Dinghuibacter silviterrae: one gene and its partner. The protein of the gene in region 1 interacts with the protein of each later gene in a pairwise test. Links are inferred from orthologs where the notes say so. Each region holds a gene or a part of one and is shown on either strand. Other genes may lie near its edges.

Evidence for each region.
Region 2: the proteins of obgE (region 1) and rplL interact in binary tests that used the Escherichia coli proteins (3 or more experiments, as listed by UniProt). The link is inferred for Dinghuibacter silviterrae from one-to-one orthologs.

The regions. Positions count from the first base shown.
Region 1 is NZ_SODV01000001.1:1,051,149-1,054,344, reverse strand. The notes cover bases 31-2,903. They hold obgE (GTPase ObgE), read left to right. Parts: upstream 31-901; coding sequence 902-1,906; downstream 1,907-2,903. Other genes in these bases: EDB95_RS04645 (DUF502 domain-containing protein), read right to left, coding at 2,731-2,903; EDB95_RS04650 (CPBP family glutamic-type intramembrane protease), read left to right, coding at 1,911-2,741; EDB95_RS04660 (acyltransferase), read left to right, coding at 222-818; EDB95_RS04665 (enoyl-CoA hydratase-related protein), read left to right, coding at 31-220. In the rest of the region: more of EDB95_RS04665, read left to right, coding at 1-30; more of EDB95_RS04645, read right to left, coding at 2,904-3,196. UniProt on the Escherichia coli protein: An essential GTPase which binds GTP, GDP and possibly (p)ppGpp with moderate affinity, with high nucleotide exchange rates and a fairly low GTP hydrolysis rate.
Region 2 is NZ_SODV01000002.1:247,206-250,414, forward strand. The notes cover bases 300-3,185. They hold rplL (50S ribosomal protein L7/L12), read left to right. Parts: upstream 300-1,496; coding sequence 1,497-1,874; downstream 1,875-3,185. Other genes in these bases: rplA (50S ribosomal protein L1), read left to right, coding at 300-861; rplJ (50S ribosomal protein L10), read left to right, coding at 873-1,427; EDB95_RS18250 (LacI family DNA-binding transcriptional regulator), read left to right, coding at 2,000-3,013. Also shown: rplK (50S ribosomal protein L11), read left to right, coding at 1-143; more of rplA, read left to right, coding at 169-299. UniProt on the Escherichia coli protein: The binding site for several of the GTPase factors involved in protein synthesis (IF-2, EF-Tu, EF-G and RF3). Is thus essential for accurate translation.

The DNA of each region.
Region 1 (3,196 bases):
TGCGGAGGCCTCCTGGGCGCTGGCCGTGCAACTGGGGGATATGCCCACGCGGGGGCTGGCACTGACCAAGGAAGCCCTTCAACAGTCGTTTCATCAAACCTTCGAGGAGCAACTGCACCTGGAGGATATCCTACAACAACAAGCGGCGGGTACGGAAGACTACCGGGAAGGCGTACAGGCTTTCCTGGAAAAACGCACGCCTGTTTTCAAGGGGCAATAACATGTTCTACACTTTTGGTGCCCACACCCCCGTCGTCCACGAAACCGCCTATGTCCATCCCCAGGCCGTCGTCACCGGGAACGTCGTCATCGGCAAGGACGTCTACATCGGCCCTGGTGCCATGCTCCGGGGAGACTGGGGCGGCATCCGCATCGCCGACGGCTGTAATATCCAGGAAAATTGCGTGGTCCACATGTTCCCCGGGATCACGGTGGTCCTGGAGGAAGAGGCCCACATCGGCCACGGCGCCATTATCCACGGCGCGCGGATCGGCAAGCACTGCCTGGTGGGCATGAACAGCGTCGTCCTGGACCGGGTGGTTATCGGGGAAGGGTCCATTATCGGCGCCCTGACCCTGGTCACGGAGGGGATGCAGATCCCACCCCGCAGCCTGGTCGTGGGTAACCCGGGCCGGATCATCCGGGAAGTCCCGGACGATATGTTGGTATGGAAAAATAAAGGCACAGCCCTCTACCGCCGCCTCCCGGCGGATATGCACGGCGGCGCGCGGGCGTGCGAGCCCTTGCGGGAGGTGCCGCCGGGCTACGATGCGGCCGCCGGTGAGTACAAAAGCTGGAAGGACCCCGGGCGCGAGTAGCTCCGCCGCAGCGCCCACGAGGACCGGGCGCGCGCCGCTTGGCGGCCTCAGGCCGCGCGGAATCCCGTATTTTTGCACCCTACATGGAAAAAACCAACTTCATCGACTATATCCGCGTGTTTTGCAAATCCGGCCACGGGGGCGCGGGGAGCAAGCACTTCATGCGGACGAAGTACAACGCCCAGGCCGGCCCCGACGGCGGAGACGGAGGCAGGGGCGGGCACATCATCCTGAAAGGGAACGCCCAGCTATGGACGCTGCTCCACCTGCGGTATTATAAAAACGTCATTGCGGAGAACGGAGAGGGCGGGAGCGGGAACAACTGCACCGGCCGCTTTGGAAAGGACACGTATATAGAAGTCCCCCTGGGCACGGTAGCCCGGGACGAAGAAACAGGGGAAGAAGAAGCCGAAATCCTGGAAGACGGCCAGGAGATCATCTGGCTAAAGGGCGGCCGGGGCGGGCTGGGGAACTCGAATTTTGCCACCCCCACCAACCAGGTCCCCGAACACGCCCAGCCCGGGGAGCCGGGGGTCGAAGGGTGGAAGGTCCTCGAACTAAAGGTGCTGGCGGACGTGGGCCTCGTGGGGTTCCCCAACGCGGGCAAGTCAACCCTGCTCTCGTCCATCAGCGCGGCCAAGCCAAAGATCGCCGACTATGCCTTCACAACCCTGATACCTCAATTGGGGATGGTGGACTATAGGGGTGGAAAGTCCTTTTGCGTAGCCGATTTACCCGGCATCATCGAAGGCGCGGCCGAAGGCAAGGGCCTGGGGCATCGCTTCCTGAGGCATATCGAGCGTAACCCGGTGCTGCTTTTCCTTATCCCCGCGGACAGCGCGGATCATGGAGAAGAGTTCCGGATCCTGGAACGGGAGCTGGAAGAATACAACCCTGAAATGCTAGACAAACAGTTTGTCATCGGCATCAGCAAAAGCGACATGCTGGACGACGAGCTGAAAGCGGGGATCGAAAAGGAGTTGCCGGAAGGTATTCCGCACGTTTTCTTTTCGTCCATCACCGGGCAGGGACTTCCCGCGCTGAAGGACCTGCTTTGGGACGCACTGAACACACCGCCCACTGAATAAAACCATGCGACCGCTGTTCGCATACTTCCGGACCTACTGGACCGCCACTAAAAGTCCATGGTACCTGCTGAGCATCCTGGCCCTGGCCGCCCTGTTGGTATATGCGAACTACGCCTACCGGCTGGAGGCGCAATGGGTGAGGGGTGTATCCGGATGGGGGGCGCGGTTTCCGCGGGCTTGCCTCCTGTATGCGTTGCCTTATTGGGCGGCCTTTGGGTTGCAGCATCTTTTTATGCGCGGCGTTCACCGCAGCTACTTGATCATTCTGATCGCCCCTATCTTATTCGGACTCCAGTCGACCTTACCTATACACGGGCTGACGGCACTATACACGCTTCGCTCGTGTTGCCTTATCATACCTGTCATCGTCTTCTGGCTGCTCCGGGACCGGGGTCGGCAATCGTTGTATGGGCTGCAGCAACCGGATACCTGGTCGTACTATCCTTATCTCCTGCTCGCGATGATCCCGCTCCTGTGGTATGCGGCGGGGCAGCCGGATTTTTTGCTGATGTACCCGCGGGCAAAAATGAGAGGTGCCGCGCCCCTCGCCCTCTTTGAAGGCAGCTACGGCCTCGACCTCTTTAGCATGGAATTCTTTTTCCGCGGATTCCTGATCCTGGGCATGGCGGACAAGGACAGGGCCCACGCGGTCTTGCCGATGGCTCTTTTCTATTGCACCGTACATTTTGGCAAACCGATGGCAGAGTGCGTGAGTAGCTTGTTCGGCGGACTTTTACTGGGTATCATTGCCCTGGAGTCGCGGAGCATTTACGTGGGCGTGCTGCTACACCTGTGCCTGGCGTGGGGGCTGGAAGTCTGGGCGGCTATGCACTAGGAATCTTTTCTTCCTCTACTTCCACTTCCGTAACACCTCCGCTGATCGCAAAACGCATGGCCTCCGCTGCACTGACCTTTGGCAACAGCCGGACCTTCGATCGTGGTACAATGTAGAGTTGGCCCGCCAGTGCGTAAGACTGGGGGACATACACCGCGACATACCCCGGTAAATCGAACTCCGCCGTGTCTTCCTGGGTGATGAAGCCCACCTGCCAGACATCTTCCCCCTTGACATTGACGAGCACCGCCTTGTCGAACTTGCGTTTGTTCCCCGCAAAGGCTTCGAAGAAATCACGCAGGGAGGAGTAGATGAATTTGATCACCGGCGTACGTTCCAGCCAATGATCAAATATGCTGAGGACCCGGCTCATGACAAAGAAGGAGCTGATCCAGCCCACCAGAATAACGCCCCCGATGATGATCAGGAAGCCAAGCCCCGGGATATTGATGGAG
Region 2 (3,209 bases), on another replicon or contig:
ACTGGACCCAGGTGGAAGCCATCGCCAAGGACAAAATGAGCGATCTGAATTGTTTCACGGTAGAGAGTGCTATGCGCATGGTGGCCGGTACGGCCCGCAGCATGGGAATCACCGTGGACGGTAAAGCCCCCTGGGAAAATTAATTGTTCACCTCAAAAGACCTGACACATGGCCATCACTAAGAAAAGAAAAGCAGCCCAAGGCAAAGTGGATCAGAACAAACTGTATTCGCTGAAAGAAGCGAGTTCCCTGGTAAAAGAGGTGAACTGCACCAAATTCGACAGCTCTGTTGACCTTCATATCCGCCTGGGTGTCGACCCCAAAAAGGCCGACCAGGCCGTTCGCGGCACGGTAACCCTGCCCCACGGAACGGGCAAGACCAAAAAGGTGCTCGTCCTTTGCACGCCCGACAAGGAAAATGATGCAAAGGCCGCCGGCGCCGACTTCGTTGGTCTGGACGAGTTCATCACCAAGATCGAAGGCGGCTGGACCGACGTCGATGTCATCATCGCCACGCCCTCCGTCATGCCTAAGATCGGTAAGCTCGGTAAGATCCTCGGCCCCCGCAACCTGATGCCCAACCCCAAGACCGGTACGGTGACCAACGACGTCTCCGCCGCCGTGAACGAGGTCAAGGGTGGTAAGATCGCGTTTAAAGTAGACAAGGCTGGTATCATTCATGCCTCTATCGGAAGGGTCTCTTTCGGTACGGACAAGATCTCCGAAAACAGCCAGGAGCTCATCAATGCCATCGTCAAACTGAAACCCTCCACGGCTAAGGGAACTTACCTGAAGGGTCTGTCCATGGCCAGCACGATGAGCCCCGGTATCATGATCGATACCAAATCTGTAACGAATTAAAACGACTTATCATGACAAAAGAGCAAAAGAACGAAGTGATCGAAGTCCTGAAAGGGAAATTCGCTCAATATAATAACTTCTACGTTACGGACACTGAGTCCCTGACCGTAGAGCAGGTCTCCAACCTGCGCCGCGCTTGTTTCGACAAGAAGGTAGAGATGAAGGTTGCCAAAAACACCCTCATCAAAAAGGCCCTGGAATCCCTGGACAGCACCAAGTACAGCGGTGTCTATGACTCCCTGCACAAGGTGACCGCCCTGATGTTCTCCGAGAACCCGAAGGAACCGGCCCTGATCCTGACTTCCTTCCGGAACGACAAGAACCTGAAAAAGCCGGAATTGAAAGCCGCCTTTATCAATGGCGATGTCTACACAGGGGATGAGAACCTGAAGAGCCTGACCAAGATCAAGACCAAGGAAGAGCTCATCGGGGAAGTCCTCGGGTTGCTCCAGTCGCCCGCCAAGCGCGTACTGGCCGCCCTGTTGCATCATCACGAGAAGCAAGCCGCCGGTGTCGAAGCCGGTGCACCCGATGCAGGCGCCGCAGAGGCACCCGCAGCAGAATAATCAGCAAAATGTATCCACCGGAGCCCGCGCTATGAAGGTGGAATTTATAAACTCTAAAAATTTAAAAACATGGCAGACGTTAAAGCACTCGCAGAACAACTGGTTGGCCTGACTGTAAAAGAAGTACAGGATCTCGCCGACGTATTGAAAGCCGACTACGGCATCGAACCCGCAGCAGCCGCTGTAGTAGTAGCCTCCGGCGACGGTGGTGGCGGAGCAGCTAAAGCTGAAGAAAAGACCTCCTTCGACCTGATCCTGAAGAGCGGCGGCGCCAGCAAGCTGGGTGTCGTAAAGATTGTAAAGGAAATGACCGGTCTGGGTCTGAAAGAAGCCAAGGACCTGGTAGACGGCGCTCCGAAGCCCGTAAAGGAAGGCATCTCCAAGGCAGAAGCCGAGGAACTCGCCGCCAAGCTGAAGGAAGCTGGTGCCGATGTAGAAATCAAATAAGGACGCTCCTTATAGTATTTTCACGAAGCCGCCCCAAAAGGGCGGCTTCTTTTATGCCGGCCTGCTAAAACGATTTGTATGAGTGCAAACTAAATGATAAATTACATGACCGGAGTAATGAATACATGAAGAAGTTGTCCATTAAAGACATAGCACAGAAGGCGGGTGTGTCCACTGCAACCGTGTCCTTTGTGCTCAATGGGAAAGCGGAAGAAATGCGGATCAGCGATACGCTGGCCAAAAAGATCACCAAACTGGCCAAGCAACTGGGGTACCAGCCCAACCAGCTGGCCAGGGGCCTCAGGACAGGGAAAACCCACACGCTGGGGCTGATCGTGGAAAATATCTCGAACCATTTCTTTGGAAACCTCGCCAAGGTGATCGAGGACGAGGCTAAAAAGTACAATTATAAGGTACTTTACTGCAGCACCGAGAACAATACCCTAAAGGCCAAGGAGCTGATCCAGATGCTCCAGGACCGCCAGGTGGACGGGTATATCATTACCCCCACCGAGGGGCTGGAGGGGGATATCGAAAAGCTGATCGCGGGGAAAAAACCGGTCGTTTTGGTGGACCGGTATTTTGCCAACCTGACCACCAACTATGTGCTGGTGGACAACTACCAGGCCGTCTTTGACACGATCACCCGGATGGTCGGGGAGGGATACCAGCAAATCGGCGTGGTGACGGTGGATCTGGCCATGATCAACATGGAACAGCGCATGAACGGCTACAAGGACGCCCTCAAGGCCGCCAAGCTGCCCTTCCGCAAGGACCTGGTCAAGATCATCCCGTTTGACGCTTCCCGGGAAAAGGCGCTGGAGTCGGTGGCCGAATTCCTGGACGGGGGGCCGAAGAAGGATGCTGTATTTTTCCTGACTAATTATTTAGGGATCCTGGGACTCGAATGTCTCAAAAAGCTAAAATTAAAGGTGCCGGACCAAATGGCCTTCGTCAGCTTCGACGACCATGACATCTTCCGGCTGCATACCCCGAGCATCACCGCCCTGGCCCAGCCGGTGGAGGATATCGGGCGCACGGCCATGCAAATTCTCCTGGAAGAGATCAAAAACGGGCTCAAAAATGACGCGCACCACCTCCTGAAGGGGGAATTGGTGGTCCGGGAGTCCGCTTTGTAGGCGGGGGCGCCCCCCGGCACCCATCCCGGGGGGGTGGAATGCGCCCTGGTGGCCAGACGCCAAAATGACCGTAAAATGTTGGTTATTTTTTGGATAATGATTATCTTTGCGATCCTTTACGTTAGGCCTAATACATCTTGAACGACAGAATTCAGTCATGAAGCATTGATTTTCAGTGACCCATATTTTATCCAAA